DNA from 2 places in the Microbacterium sp. 22215 genome. Region 1 is predicted to be linked to the other one. Evidence: riboswitches for the same ligand, from Rfam matches in the RefSeq annotation. Region 1 holds a riboswitch; the other holds the start of a gene.
The links. A riboswitch is a leader RNA that binds a small molecule or an ion and turns the genes downstream of it on or off. The one in region 1 is predicted to bind thiamine pyrophosphate.
Positions count from the first base shown of each region.

Region 2: another riboswitch for thiamine pyrophosphate. It lies ahead of ACTJKH_RS13675 (ECF transporter S component); the one in region 1 lies ahead of thiM (hydroxyethylthiazole kinase).

Region 1 covers NZ_JBQEPC010000001.1:617,217-624,730, reverse strand. Annotated here, with positions in the region: gene argJ (bifunctional glutamate N-acetyltransferase/amino-acid acetyltransferase ArgJ) at 1-918, opposite strand, end outside; gene argC (N-acetyl-gamma-glutamyl-phosphate reductase) at 915-1,967, opposite strand; gene ACTJKH_RS03170 (bifunctional hydroxymethylpyrimidine kinase/phosphomethylpyrimidine kinase) at 2,212-4,362, opposite strand; gene thiM (hydroxyethylthiazole kinase) at 4,359-5,207, opposite strand; TPP riboswitch at 5,198-5,291, opposite strand; gene ACTJKH_RS03160 (NAD-dependent epimerase/dehydratase family protein) at 5,315-6,280, opposite strand; gene ACTJKH_RS03155 (DUF402 domain-containing protein) at 6,345-7,061, opposite strand; gene pheT (phenylalanine--tRNA ligase subunit beta) at 7,160-7,514, opposite strand, start outside.
Region 2 covers NZ_JBQEPC010000008.1:88,785-96,298, reverse strand. Annotated here, with positions in the region: gene ACTJKH_RS13690 (ABC transporter ATP-binding protein) at 1-1,440, shown strand, start outside; gene ACTJKH_RS13685 (ABC transporter ATP-binding protein) at 1,437-3,680, shown strand; gene ACTJKH_RS13680 (D-alanyl-D-alanine carboxypeptidase) at 3,821-5,377, opposite strand; TPP riboswitch at 5,460-5,569, shown strand; gene ACTJKH_RS13675 (ECF transporter S component) at 5,563-6,222, shown strand; gene ACTJKH_RS13670 (ABC transporter ATP-binding protein) at 6,219-7,514, shown strand, end outside.

The DNA of each region.
Region 1 (7,514 bases):
CCGACCCCAGTTCGGGTCGTTGCCGAAGATCGCGGCCTTGAAGAGGTTGTTCCGAGCGACCGAGCGACCGACGTCGACGGCTTCCCCCTCGGACACGGCGTGCTGCACCTCGATGGTGATGTCGTGGCTGGCGCCCTCGGCATCGCCCTGGAGCTTGACCGCGAGCTGCTGACACAGTTCGCGCAGAGCGGCGGTGAAGGCCTCGGCGTCGGGCACGACGCCCGATGCGCCGTTGGCCAGCAGGGTGACCTGGTCGTTCGTCGACATGCAGCCGTCGGAGTCGAGACGGTCGAACGTCGTGCCGGTCGCTGCGCGCAGCGCGGCATCCGCCTCGAGCGGCTCGAGCACCGCATCCGTCGTGATGACGACCAGCATGGTGGCGAGGCCCGGTGCGAGCATGCCCGCTCCCTTGGCCATGCCGCCGATGGTCCAGCCGTCGCGCGTGACGACCGCGGTCTTCGAGACGCTGTCGGTGGTCATGATGGCCTCGGCCGCGACCTCGCCTCCGTCGGTCGACAGCGCGGCGATCGCCTGCTCGGTGCCTGCGAGCACCTTGCCGCGGAAGACCTCGTCGCCGACGCCGATGAGACCGGTCGAGCAGACGAGCACATCGCCGGCGCTGACGCCGAGGAGCTCTGCAGCCTTCTCGGCCGTCTGGTGCGTGGTCTGGAATCCGAAGCTCCCGGTGAAGCAGTTCGCTCCCCCGGAGTTCAGCACGACGGCCTCGACCACGCGGTCGGCGACGGCCTGCTGCGACCAGATGATCGGGTTGGCCTTCGCGCGGTTGCTCGTGAAGACGGCGGCGCCGACCTTGCGCGGGCCGCGGTTGACGACGACGGCGACATCGGGCTTGCCGGTGGTCTTGAGGCCGGCGGCGACTCCCGCCGCCTCGAATCCTGCGGGGGCGGTGACGCTCACGGCGCGACTCCGTTCACTGAGAGGGCGCGGGACTCGGGAAGCCCCAGCGCGAGGTTCATGGACTGGATGGCAGCGCCTGCGGTGCCCTTGACGAGGTTGTCGACCGCGGTGACCACGGTGACTCTGTTCGCGGCACGATCGATCGCGAGACCGATCAGCGCGGTGTTCGCGCCGAGCACGTCGGCGGTGCGCGGGAAGTGACCTTCGGGCAGCAGCTGCACGAAGGTCTCGTCACCGTACGCGTTCTCCCACGCGGCCCGGATCTCGGCGTCGCTCACGTCGCCGACGATCGGCGCGGTCGAGGTGGCGAGGATCCCGCGGGACATCGGCACGATCACCGGGGTGAAGGAGATGCGGATGCCGTCGGCCGCCAGGCCGGACGCGGCGGCGAGCGCCTGCCGGATCTCGGGGATGTGTCGGTGAGTGCCGCCGACCGCATAGGGGTTGGCGCTGCCGAGGATCTCGCTGCCGAGCAGATTGGTCTTGAGGCTCTTGCCCGCACCGGACGGGCCGACGGCGAGCACCGACACGATGTCGCCGGGGTCGATCACTCCCGCCGCGACTCCGGGCGCGAGACTGAGGCTCACCGTCGATGCGTTGCAGCCGGGGGCCGCGATCCGTGACGCACCACGCAGCGTCTCGCGCTGCTTCAGGCCGCCCACCAGGAGCTCGGGGACGCCGTACGCCCACGGTTCGTGGAAGTCGCCCCCGTAGAACGCGTCCCACGAATCCGGCGATGTCAGCCGATGGTCGGCGCCCGCGTCGATCACGAGAGGAGTGTCGCCGAGGGCGTCGGTGTACTGACCCGAATGACCGTGCGGAAGCGCGAGGAAGACGATGTCGTGACCGGCGAGGGTCTCGGACGTCGTGTCCTGCAGAGTCAGGTGTGCGAGGGAGCGCAGATGCGGCTGGTGCTGCACGAGCGGCTGGCCCGCGTTCGAGTGCGCCGTGACGGTGCGGATCTCGATGTCGGGATGCGACGCGAGGAGGCGCAGGATCTCGCCGCCCGCGTAGCCGGATGCGCCGGAGACGGCGACGGAGTACGTCATGCTTCTACCTTAACGGTCGGACCCCGTGTCGAACTCGGGGTGCAGTGTCGGGAACCGGGGCGGCGACACCGGCACTCGACCGCCGTGCGTACGCAGGCAGAAGCGCAGGGTCGCCTAGAGTCGGCGGCCGCTGCGGCGTCGGCGCACGGCGATGACGCTCGGGACGAGCGTCAGAGTTGCGGTGGCGGCCGAAGGCATGCCGCGACGATAGCGCGCTCGTCGCGGCATGCGCAAATCGGTTCCGTCACGCAGAGACGGCGGAGGCGAACGGGGCGGCGAAGAACGCGAGCTCGTGGGCGCTCGACACCTCGAATGCTCGGAGCATCCGATCCCGTGCGTCCGGCGCGGCGGTCGCCGCTGCGGCCGTGACGAGGGCGATCGCCTGATCCGTCGCATCCTCGAAGGCCGGGTCCGCATAGGTGGCGAGCCACGTGGCGTACGGATGCCGGGGATCCCGCGCATGGTCGCCGAACTCGCCCGCGTGCAGGCGCCGGCCGAGATCGGTGTAGAGCCAGAAGCACGGCAGCACCGCGGCGATCAGCTCGCCGTAGTCGCCGCCGAACGCCACGGAGCGCAGGTGGTCCAGGTACGCGACGGTCGCCGGTGCGGGAGTGGCGGCGAAGGTCGAGGCATCCACGCCCTCGTCGGGCGTCAGCCACGACGCGTGCAGCTCGAGCTCGCCGATGATCGCCCCCTCGGCGGAGTGCGCCCAGAACGCCTGTTCGCTGGGAGTGGGAGCGAGGCGTGAGGCTTCAGCGAGCACGCGCGCGTACTCGCGGAGATAGTGCGCATCCTGGGCGAGATAGAACAGGAACGGGTCCCGGGCGAGCGTGCCGTCGGCCAGACCCCGGATGAACGGGAGCTCGTCGATGCTCGCCCTCACCGCCGCCGTGCGCTGCCACCACTCGGCGCGGATCTCTTCGGGCGTGCGGTTCGTCTCGACCCCGCCCCGCGCCCACAGACCTGCGAAGTGGTTGATCGGTCCGTGACCGCGCCCGACCTGGAGCCCCTCGCTCTCGCGCAGGGCCTCGCGAAGCCACGACCGGGTCGAGGCGACGGCGTCGACGGGCTTCTCACCCCGAGCGAGGCGCGTGGCGAGCGCGGATGAGAGCGAACAGCCGGTGCCGTGCGTGTTCGCGGTGCGGATCCGCGTGCCGGGGAACTCCCGCCGCACACCCCGGGCGACGTCCACGAGCGCGTCGGGAACATCGTCGCCGTCGAGGTGCCCGCCCTTCAGCAGCACCGCGGTGCCGATCATCGCCGACAGCTCCTCCGCTGCGGCGAGCGCATCGGCCCATCCCGAGATCGAGCGCCCAGCGAGCACCGCGAGCTCGCCGAGGTTGGGGGTCACGACGTGTGCACGCCGGAGGAGTTCGCGCAGCGCCGCCTCCGCGTCCTGGTCGAGCAGCCGGTCGCCGCTCGTGGCGACCATGACCGGGTCGAGCACGACGATCGGCGGTCGGACGACGTCGAGCCACTCGGCGACCGTTCGGATGACGTCGGCGTTCGCGAGCATCCCGATCTTGACCGCGTCGACGACGATGTCGTCGGAGATCGCGTCGAGCTGCTGTCGCAGGAAGGCCGCCGGCGGTACGTGCCAGCCGCTGACGCCGGTGGTGTTCTGGGCGGTCAGCGCGGTGAGCGCCGCCATTCCGAAGCCGCCGTGGGCAGCGATCGATTTGAGGTCGGCCTGGATCCCCGCGCCTCCCGAGGGATCGCTCCCGGCGATGCTGAGCACCCGCGGTGTGCCGGCCGCCCGCCACCGACGCACGAACGCCTCCGCGGTCGCCGTCGGATCCGCCGCCGCGCACAGAGCGGAGACCACCGCGAGCCCGGCCGCACCGGCATCCCGCAGCCGCTCGGTGTCGTCGATGGCCACGCCTCCGATCGCCACGCACGGGAGCGCGGTCGTCTCCACGAGGGCACGGAAACCCTCGACACCGAGGGCCGGCGGATGGTCGGGCTTGGTGGTGGTCGGGCGGATCACGCCGACGCCCAGATAGTCGACGGTGCCGGGCGGCAGCGCACGCACGGCCTCGAGGTGGTCCGCGTTGTTCGCCGTGAGCCCGATGAGCGCCTCGGGGCCCAGCGCCTCACGCGCACGCAGCACGGAGGCGTCCCCCTGCCCGAGATGCACACCGTCGACCCTCGCACCCTGCTTCCGTGCGGCGAGTGCGGCGTCGAGGCGGTCGTTCACGACGAGGAGCGCGCGTCCGTCGATCACGCGTGACAGTTCGAGCAGCTGCGCCGTGGTCTCGGCATCCGTCGCCGTCTTGTCACGCAGCTGCACGATGCGCACACCGCCGTCGACCGCCTGGCGGACGGTCCCCACGACTCCGCGCTCACCGCAGAGGTCCGGGTCGGTGACCAGATAGAGCGAGAGGTCCGCGATCACAGCGCACGCTCCTCGATGTGCGCCGCAGCGGCGAGGTCGTGCGGCTGTACAGACGCGAGCGCGTCGAGGAGCTCGACCGCGAAGCTGCCGGGACCCGAGGCTCGCATCGCCGCACGTTCTGCGGCGACCGTGTAGACCAGGCTGGCAGCGGCCACGGCGGCGAGCGGTTCGGTGCCCGTTGTGCGCGCTGCGCCCAGGAACGCGGCCATCACAGCACCCAGAGCACAGCCTCCCCCGGTGACGCGGGTGAGCAGTTCGTCGCCGTTCGCGATGCGCACGACGCGGTGGCCGTCGGTGATGAGGTCGACGGCACCGGACACCGCGACGACGGAACCGTGACGGACGGCGAGCGCGACAGCCGCGTCGATGGCGGCGTCCGGCGTATCGGTCGCGTCGACGCCTCGCCCGCCCGCACTCAGCCCGGCGAGCGCGAGGATCTCGGAGGCGTTCCCCCGGATCGCCGTGGGACGCGCGGCGACGAGGTCGTGCGCGAGCGCGGTGCGCACGGGCAGCGCCCCGATCGCGACGGGATCGAGCACCCACGGGGTGCCCGCGGCATTCGCGCCGGCGACGGCCTCCACGCTCGCCTCCCGCTGCTCGGGTGTGGGCGTGCCGAGGTTGATCAGCACCCCGGACGCGACTCCCGCGAAGAGACCCGCCTCATCGACGATGTCGACCATGGCGGGTGCGGCGCCGAGAGCCAGCAGCACATTGGCCGTGAAGCCCGTGACGACGGTGTTCGTGATGCAGTGGGTCAGCGGTGGTGTCTCGCGGAGCGCGGACAGCAGCTCGGCCGCCGTGGCCACCAGGGTCGATTCGGATTCTGGACGCAGACGATCGCTCAATGCGACATCCCTTCGCTAGTACGAACTAGATCAGGTTCGACGGGTCTGTTCTCAGCCGCGGATGCGGCACCCCGTGTCACTGCTCGAAGTCTAGCGACGACCCGTGATCAGCTCAGCAGCTGCAGGAGGGCGAGTTCATCCGAGCGGGTGAGGCCGGCGCGCCTCTCGCGATCGATCCCTCTCACCTGCTCGTCGGCGATGATGACCGCGACGGTCTCGTCGAGCGGTCGCAGGTCGCCGCCCGCGGCGCGGTACCGGGCATTGGTGCGTGTCATGAAACCGGTCATGTCCGCGGGCAGCCAGAGGGGCAGCGAGCGCTCCCCCGCCCAGAATCCGACGCCGTTCTCGACGAGCCGGTCATCGTCGGCCACCACCGTGTCGCCCCCGTGATCAGCGAGCCGTCTGACGGTCGCGAGGACGTCGGAGAGGGGATGCCGGTCACCGATCGCGTTGATCACACCGGTGGCCGAGGTCGTGGCGATGAACTCCGACAGGTCGTCGACGTCGATGACCTGCGTACTGCGGCCTTCGGCGTTCGGGAGCAGAACCGGTCCGTCCACCGCTCGGAGGAACGCTGCCGCCCAGTATCCGAATCGATCACTCGGGTCGCCCTCACCGACGATCAGCCCGGGGCGCACGATCAGCGCTCGCTCGCCCAGTGCGCGCACGGCGTTCTCGGCCGCGACCTTCTGCGCGCCGTACTCGTACTCGTCCCCGGGCTGGGCCGGCGCGTGCACGGGAGCCGTCTCGTCGGCACCGATGGTGGCGTCGTCCGAGTACACCGACATCGACGAGACGTAGGTCCAACGGGCGGCTCGCTCCCCGAGAGCGTCGACGGCCGCCGCCACGTGCGCCGCGTTCGATGAGATATCGATCACGTGGTCCCAGTCACGACCCGAGACGGTGTCGTACGCGGCCGGGTCGTCGCGGTCGGCCAGCACGAGGCTCGCCCCCTCGGGCGACGGGCGTCCTCCCCGTGCGAGGCACATCACGGTCGCCCCGTTCACCAGCATCCGTCGAGCGATCCGGCCCGACAACCAGCCTGTTCCACCGAGGATCAGCACATCTGTCATGCACCCATGCCATCAGCATCCGTGCCTGAGGGGAAGGGTCTTCCGCTCAGGGCGGATGCCGTGCTCACGGCCGGCGCAGGTCGGAGAGCCCGGTCAGCTCAGGCATGGTCCACGACGGGTCGGGGCGCCAGGCCTGCCACCGCGGATCGAACGGCCACTCACCCGAGTGGAACGACTCGATCGCCGCATCCGCATGACGCTCGATCTGTGCGGCCTGCTCCCGCGTGAGCCGCCCCTGTGCGATGGCGGCGACGAGTTCGTCCTCGTCCTTGAGTGAGATCCTGCCGTCGGGTTCGATCTCGACGTCGAGGATGTGATCCGACGAGTAGGTGTCGCGGTCCGTACGCAGATGCGCGTTCTCGAGGTTGACGTACCATCCGGCGAACTGCCAGTCAGGCCCGCTCACGTCGCTCCAGAACAACCACACCGACCATGCGGCGCCCGCCGGAGCGATGCGCAGGATGCCGTTGCCCCACCACTCCTCGACGATGCGGGTCCGCGGCTCGAGCCACCGACGCTCCAGCGGCACCGTGCGCACGCGTTCGCCCGCGGGGGTCCCCTGGCCCTCCTGCAGCGTGCCCGGTGCGAGCCAGGCCACGAGCCCGCGCGCGTCGTCGCGGACCACGCGCATGGGCGTGATGGTCGATGCGTCACCCGGCTGCCAGCCCGGCTTGCGGTAGTGCCAGTCGATCTGATCGCCCGGCTGGAGGAACGGCCCCTCGCCCATCGCACGGACACCGTCGGGCACCGCCGCAGGGGTGCTGTGGGGAAGGATGCTCATCTCCACACGCTACCTCGGGCGCCCCGCGAGGGCGTGGAGGCGGGAGCACGCGAACGCGACCTGCACCCCTCTCAGGATGCAGGTCGCGTTCACACGGATCAGTCGCGGAGGGTCGCGCCGAAACGCTCGGATGCGACGGCGACTCCGGCGAGCTTCGCCTCGGTGGCCTCGGCAGCCGTGAGCGTGCGGTCGTCCGCGCGGAACCGAAGCGCGAACGTCAGGCTCTTCTCCCCCTCGGCGAGTCCCTCACCGCGGTAGTCGTCGACCAGACGGATCGCCTCGAGCAGCTTCCCGGCACCCTCGGTCAGCGCAGCACGGACGTCGCCTGCCGGCGCATCGGCGCCGAGCACGAGGGAGACGTCCTGCGTGGCGGCGGGGAACGTCGACAGCGAGGCGGCGACGGCACGGGCATCCGCCAGCGCGAGGACGCCGTCGAGGTCGAGTTCGAGCACC
Region 2 (7,514 bases), on a different contig from region 1:
AAGGTGAGCGGATTCTCCGAGCGCGAGGTCTCGCAGTTCGGCGCCGGATCCCTCATCACCCGCAACACGAACGACGTCCAGCAGGTGCAGATGCTCGCGATGATGGGCGCCACGATGCTCGTCACCGCGCCCCTGCTCGCGATCGGCGGCATCATCTTCGCCGTGCAGACGAACATCGGGCTGAGCTGGCTCATCGCCGTCTCCGTGCCGCTGCTGCTGATCGTCGCCGGCCTCGTGGTCAGCCGCATGGTGCCGCTGTTCCGCAGCTACCAGGGCAAGCTCGACACCGTGAACCGCGTCATGCGCGAGCAGCTGACCGGGGTGCGGGTCGTGCGCGCGTTCGTGCGCGAGCGCATCGAGGAGGAGCGCTTCCGCGGCGCGAACACCGACATCATGGTGGTCGGACGCAAGGTCGGCTCGCTCTTCGTCCTGCTGTTCCCGCTGTTCATGCTGATCCTCAACGTCACGATCGTGGCCGTCGTGTGGTTCGGCGGCATCGAGGTCAACAGCGGCACGGTGCAGGTCGGCACGATCTTCGCCTTCATGCAGTACATCGGTCAGATCATGGGTGGCGTCATCATGGCCAGCTTCATGGCGATCATGATCCCGCGCGCGGCCGTCTCGGCCGAGCGCATCGGAGAGGTCCTCGACACGACGTCGAGCATGGAGCGCCCGGAGAACGGTGTGACCGACTTCCCGACGCCGGGATCCGTCGCGTTCGACGGCGTCGAGTTCACCTACCCCGGTGCGGATTCGCCGGTGCTCACGGGGATCAGCTTCGCTGCTGAGCCGGGCGAGACCGTCGCGATCGTCGGCTCGACCGGCGCGGGCAAGACGACCCTCGTCTCGCTGATCCCGCGGCTCTTCGACGTCTCGGGAGGCGCTGTCTTCGTCGGCGGCTCCGACGTCCGTGAGGCCGATGTCGAATCGCTGTGGGCGACCATCGGCCTCGTGCCGCAGCGCCCGTTCCTCTTCACCGGAACCGTCGCTTCCAACCTGCGCTACGGCCGTGAGGACGCGACGGACGACGAGCTGTGGCACGCGCTCGAGATCGCTCAGGGCCGTGACTTCGTCGAGGAGATGCCCGACGGGCTCGAGTCGCGCATCACCCAGGGCGGCACGAACGTCTCCGGCGGTCAGCGCCAGCGTCTCGCGATCGCTCGCGCGATCGTGCGCCAGCCGCAGATCCTCGTGTTCGACGACTCGTTCTCGGCGCTCGACCTCACGACCGACGCGCGGCTTCGGCAGGCGCTGTGGCGAGAACTGCCGCATGTGACCAAGATCGTGGTCGCGCAGCGCGTCTCGTCCATCACCGATGCGGATCGCATCGTCGTGCTCGAAGGGGGCACCATGGTCGGCGTCGGCACTCACGAGGAACTCCTCGAGACGAGCTCGACCTATCGAGAGATCGTCGAGTCGCAGCTGGGGGTGGACGCATGAGCGAGCAGAACGCACCCAAGACCCGCCGCGGTCGCGCTGCGGCGCAGGCCGCAGCGGCGACCACGGTCGAGCCGGAACTCACCGACGAAGAGAAGTACGAGGCCGAACTCGCCGAGAAGGCACGGCAGAACGGCGGCGGCTGGGACAGCGTCGCGCCGGGCAAGGCCGACAACTTCGGCAAGAGCTTCACGCGGATGATCGGGCTGCTCAAGCCGTCGGCCGTCTGGTTCGTCCTGGTGTCGATCGCCGGTGCCGTGGGCGTCGTGCTCACGGTCGCCGCTCCGAAGGTTCTCGGTGAGGCCACGAACCTCATCTACAAGGGCTTCATCTCGGTGCAGCTCGGGATGCCGAACGGCGACTCCCCGGGCTTCCCGGCCGGAACGCCGAAGGACGACGTGGTCGACCTCCTCCGCCAGGGCGGACAGGACGACTTCGCGAACCAGGTCTCGGCCCTCGGCGACTTCCGGGTGGGCGACGGCGTGGACTTCGACGCGCTGCGGTGGGTCATCATCGCGGTCCTCGCGATCTACGTCACCGCCGCGTTCCTCAGCTGGATCCAGGGCTATGTGATCAACGTCATCATGGTGCGCACCATGTGGCGCCTGCGCGAGCAGGTCGAGGCGAAGATCAACCGTCTGCCGCTGTCGTACTTCGACAAGGTGCAGCGCGGTGACCTGATCTCGCGCGTCACGAACGACATCGACAACATCACCCAGACCATGCAGCAGTCGCTGTCGGGTGCGATCACGGCCGTGCTCACGGTCGTGGGCGTGCTGGTGCTGATGTTCTCGATCTCCTGGCAGCTCGCGCTCGTCGCTCTCGTCGCGCTCCCGCTGATGGGTGTGATCTTCGGCGTGATCGGACCGCGGTCGCAGAAGGCGTTCGGAACGCAGTGGCGCAAGGTCGGCCGTCTGAACGCGCGCGTCGAGGAGGCGTTCTCGGGACACGCACTCGTGAAGGTCTTCGGACGCGAGCAGGACGCCCTCGACAAGTTCAAGGACGAGAACGAGGAGCTGTTCCAGGCGAGCTTCAAGGCGCAGTTCCTCTCGGGCATCATCATGCCCGCGATGACCTTCGTCGGCAGCCTCACCTACGTGGGCATCGCCGTGCTCGGTGGTCTCATGGTCGCGAACGGACAGCTGCGTCTCGGTGACGTGCAGGCCTTCATCCAGTACTCGCAGCAGTTCACGCAGCCGCTGTCGGAACTGGGTGGCATGGCTGCGGTCGTGCAGTCCGGAACGGCGTCGGCCGAGCGGGTGTTCGAGCTGCTCGACACCGAAGAGCAGGAGGCCGACGAGGCGAACGCTCCGGCGCTCGCCGATGGCAAGGGCGTCGTGGAGTTCGAGAACGTCGCGTTCTCGTACACCCCCGAGCGCCCGCTCATCACGGACCTCTCGTTCCGGGTCGAGCCGGGCCAGACCGTCGCGATCGTCGGGCCCACGGGAGCCGGCAAGACGACCCTCGTCAACCTGATCATGCGGTTCTACGAGCTGAACGGCGGGCGCATCCTGCTCGACGGTCAGGACATCTCCGAGGTCACGCGCGACCAGCTGCGGTCACGCACCGGCATGGTGCTGCAGGACCCGTGGCTGTTCGCCGGAAGCATCCGCGAGAACATCAGGTACGGTCGCTCCAGGGCGACCGACGACGAAGTGCTCGAGGCCGCGAAGGCGACGTACGTCGACCGCTTCGTGCACGCCCTCCCCGAGGGGTACGACACGGTTCTCGACGAGGACGCGTCGAACGTCTCGGCGGGTGAGCGGCAGCTCATCACGATCGCGCGGGCTTTCGTCGCCCAGCCGTCGATCCTGATCCTCGACGAGGCGACGTCGGCGGTCGACACCCGCACCGAGCTGCTGCTGCAGCACGCGATGGCGGCCCTGCGACAGGGACGCACCTCGTTCGTGATCGCGCACCGCCTGTCGACCATCCGCGACGCCGACCTCATCCTCGTGATGGAGCACGGCGACATCGTCGAGAAGGGCACGCACGACGAGCTGATCTCGGCGCAGGGCGCCTACTGGCGCCTGTACCAGTCGCAGTTCGAGCAGGCGGCGACCGACATCGATGCCGAGGACTCGCTCACCGGCACGACCCCGGTGGTCGTCAGCGGTGACGCCGACGACGAGGCTGCGGCCGCACAGGTCGGCGTCTCGGTCGGTGCGCAGGTGCCCGGCGCCGAGGCGGCGGCAGCACAGGCGATCGTCGAACGGCCGGATGCCGGTGAGCAGAACGCCTGACGCGCACACGGCGTGAACAGTCAGACGCCCCGCCCCGTTCACTCGGGGCGGGGCGTCTGTCGTGGACAGAGGCGTCTGTCGTGGACAGAGGCGCCTGTCGTCCAGAGGCGCGCCTGTCGTGCAGAGAGGGCGAGACCCGCTCAGCGCTGCTCGTCGGTGATGCCGAGGAGCTCGAAAGGATGGGTCAGACGCCACCACGGGCTCGGCGCCTCGACGTCATCCGCCAGCGAGACCGAGGTGGTGACGGTGTTCAGCGGGCCGGTGCTCGTCATCGTGCCGATCTCATCGCCCGACTCGCGACTGTCTCCGAGGTGGAATGTCGACGTCGTCTGCGCGGTCGCGCCGTTCCACAGCACGACGTCGGCATCGGCATCCGTCACGACGTCCGTCGTCGTGCCCCACAGTGTGGTGACCTCGCCGACGACCGTGCCCTTCGCGACGGCGGGAGCCTGCGCCTGCAGCCCGGCCTCCACCTGCGAGAACAGCGATCGGGTCTGGGCGAGCCGCTGCTTGTCATCGGCCTGCCCGAGCACGGCGGCGTACAGGTGCACCGTCGTGTCGTCGATGGTGATGTCCTTCGCCGTCAGCAGGTTCCAGCTGTCGCCGAGCGTGCCGGTCTTGACGCCTACGACACCGGCATCCGCCAGCATCCCGTTCGTGTTCTTCACGGTTCCGGCGCCGGGGAGGTCGACCGACGGCGTGCCGACGATTCCCGCGAACACGGGATTCTGCATCGCCAGCTCGGCGAGAGCGACGAGCGACTCGGGCGTGGCTCTGTTGCGGTCGTCGAACCCGGAGGGCGTGATGATCGTGATCCCGTCGAGTCCCCGATCGCGCAGCCAGGTGGCGGCAGCCGACGTGAAGGCCGACTCCGATCCCCAGATCTCGCGCGCAAGGCGGTCGATGTAGTTGTTCGCCGAACCCAGGAGCGTGCCCTGCAGGAGCTGGAACTCGGTGAGGGTGCCGTCCACGGGTACGTCGAGCGCCGACTGATCCGAGCGACGGTACTCCCAGTACTCCATGCTGTCGGACCAGGTGAACCGGAATTCAGGACCCTGCTCGCCCACGGCCAGCGGCATCTGATCGAGCACCATCAGGCTCGAGACCACCTTCGTGACGCTCGCGATCGCCGCAGCGTCGAGAGACGACGAGCTGGTCGAGAGACCACCGACGCCGACTGCTGCGCTTCCCTGTGTGGGCCAGGTGACCGTGGCCGCAGGGGCGGCGGCCGGTACGAGCTCGACCGCCTGGACCGTCGGCGGCACCTCGTGCAGCGGCCAGAGCAGAGTCGTCCCCGCATAGGCGGCGACGAGTCCGACGAGCACGCCCAGGGGAACGAGGAGTCCGGGGCGCGCGATCGCCGGGCGCAGTCGCGCGCCCTGCAGAAGTGCACTTCCGGTCGCGGCGTCGGCGTCATCGTCGAGCGACCCATCCGTCGTCCGCTGCGCGACGATCGCGGGGTCGACCCACGTCAGAGGGGTCCCTCCGCTGGCGCCCTCCGCCCACTGCACATCGGGGGCGTCGTCGAGCTCGTCAGGAGCATCCGCGGAGTCGCTATCCGCGACAGACGCCGTCGCCTCCGCATCGACGGCTTCGCTGCGGTCGACCGGTGTCGTCGCCTCCGTGTCGCTGCCATCGGACGACGCGTCGGCGGGCGCATCGGAAGCAGTGGCCTCGGCGGAGTCAGGAGCGGTCACCTCCTCACGGTACCGAACTCGCGCTCAGATCCGCGGCGCTGCAACAGGAGCAGACGCGAGTGTCGGCACTGGGTAAGATCGACAGCACAACCACGGGAGTCCGGCGAGCCGGGCTGAGAGGGAGCGAATCGCGCTTCGACCGTCGAACCTGATCTGGGTCATGCCAGCGCAGGGAGGAGTCACTGATGAGTACATCCACGTCCGGATCCACCACGGAATCGCCGTACGCCACCGCCTCCGCATCGAAGGGCCTCGGTCGTCCCGAGCTCTGGCGCTGGAGGGTCGTCGACATCGTCGTCGCCAGCGTCATCGCGGTCGCCTGCGCGCTGGTCTTCCTGCTCTGGAACGTCGGCTACGAGGTGCCGAGCAGCATCCTCACCCCGCTCCTCCCCGGCGTGCAGGGGTTGCTCGCGGGGCCCTGGCTGATCGCCGGCGTGCTCGGCGGTCTCATCATCCGCAAGCCCGGCGCTGCGCTCTACACCGAGCTGGTCGCCGCCATCATCTCGGCTCTTGTCGGCAACGCGTGGGGGCCGCTGACCATCGTCTCGGGTCTCGTGCAGGGTCTCGGCGCCGAGTTGATCTTCCTGATCTTCCTCTACGGCGTCTGGCGGCTGCCGGTCGTGATGCTGGCGGGAGCGGGAGCGGGCCTCGCCTGCGGCATCAACGATCGCATCCTCTGGTACGCGGGCGCCGACACGCTCTTCACCACGGTCTACATCGTCTCGACCACCATCTCGGGTGCCGTGATCGCGGGACTCGGTGCCTGGCTGATCGCCCGGGGACTCGCGGCGACGGGAGCCCTGAGCCGGTTCGCCGCCGGCCGCGAGGTCACCGCACGGGTGTGACCTCGCCCACGACGCCCGCCACCCTCGAAGCCCGCGGCTGGGGGTGGCGGTACGCGACGCGGCTGCGCTGGGCGGTGCGCGACGTCGACCTGCGCATCGAGCCGGGGGAGCGGGTGCTTCTGCTCGGCGCCTCCGGCTCGGGCAAGTCCACTCTGCTGCAGGGTTTCGGCGGCGTGCTCGGCGGCGCCGACGAGGGCGAGACGCGGGGTGCGCTGCTGGTCGACGGGAAGCCGCCGACCGAGGCCCGCGGACGCGTCGGCATGGTGCTGCAAGACCCCGACACCCAGACGATCCTCGCCCGGGTGGGCGACGACGTCGCCTTCGGGTGCGAGAACCTCGGAGTCCCTCGCGACGAGATCTGGCAGCGGGTGCGGCAGGCTCTGGATGCCGTCGAGCTCGACGTCGCGCTCGATCGCTCGACCGCGGCGCTGTCGGGCGGCCAGAAGCAGCGTCTCGCACTTGCCGGTGTGCTCGCGATGCGGCCGGGTGCGATCCTGCTCGACGAGCCGACCGCCAACCTCGACCCCCAGGGCGTGCAGGATGTGCGGGATGCCGTCGCCGCGGCGCTCGATGTCAGTGGTGCGACCCTCGTCGTGATCGAGCATCGCATCGACGTCTGGCTGCCGCTGGTCACCCGAGTGATCGTGCTCGGTGCCGACCCCGAGGGGACGGTCGTCCTCGCCGACGGCACTCCGGATGAGGTGCTCGGTGCACGCGGCGCCGAGCTCGCGGCATCCGGAGTCTGGGTTCCGGGGCATCCGCCGGCCACTCCGCCCGCACCGTCGCGCCCACCCGGGGAACCCCTGCTCGAGGCGCGCGGGCTCACCGTGTCGCGACGCCGGGGACTCGCCGTGGCCGGACCCTTCGATCTCGACGTGAGCGCCGGCGAGGCGCTCGGTGTGACGGGCGCCAACGGCGCGGGCAAGTCGACGCTCGGGCTGACGCTCGCGGGACTCATCCCCGCCGAGAGCGGTCGTGTCTCGGCACTGCCGGCGCTCGCCGCGGGGGAGAAGAGCGACCCCTTCCGCTGGTCGTCGCGTGCGCTGCTCACCCGCATCGCCACCGTGTTGCAGACGCCCGAGCATCAGCTGCTCGCGAAGACCGTGCGCGACGAGCTGTCGGTCGGCCCGCGAGCTCTGAAGGTCCCCGAGCCCGAGATCGCCGTGCGGGTCGACGACCTCCTCGAACGGCTGCGGCTCACCGCCCTGGCCGGTGCGAATCCGTACACACTCTCGGGCGGAGAGAAGAGGCGGCTCACGGTGGCCGCGGCACTCGCCACCCGCCCCAGGCTG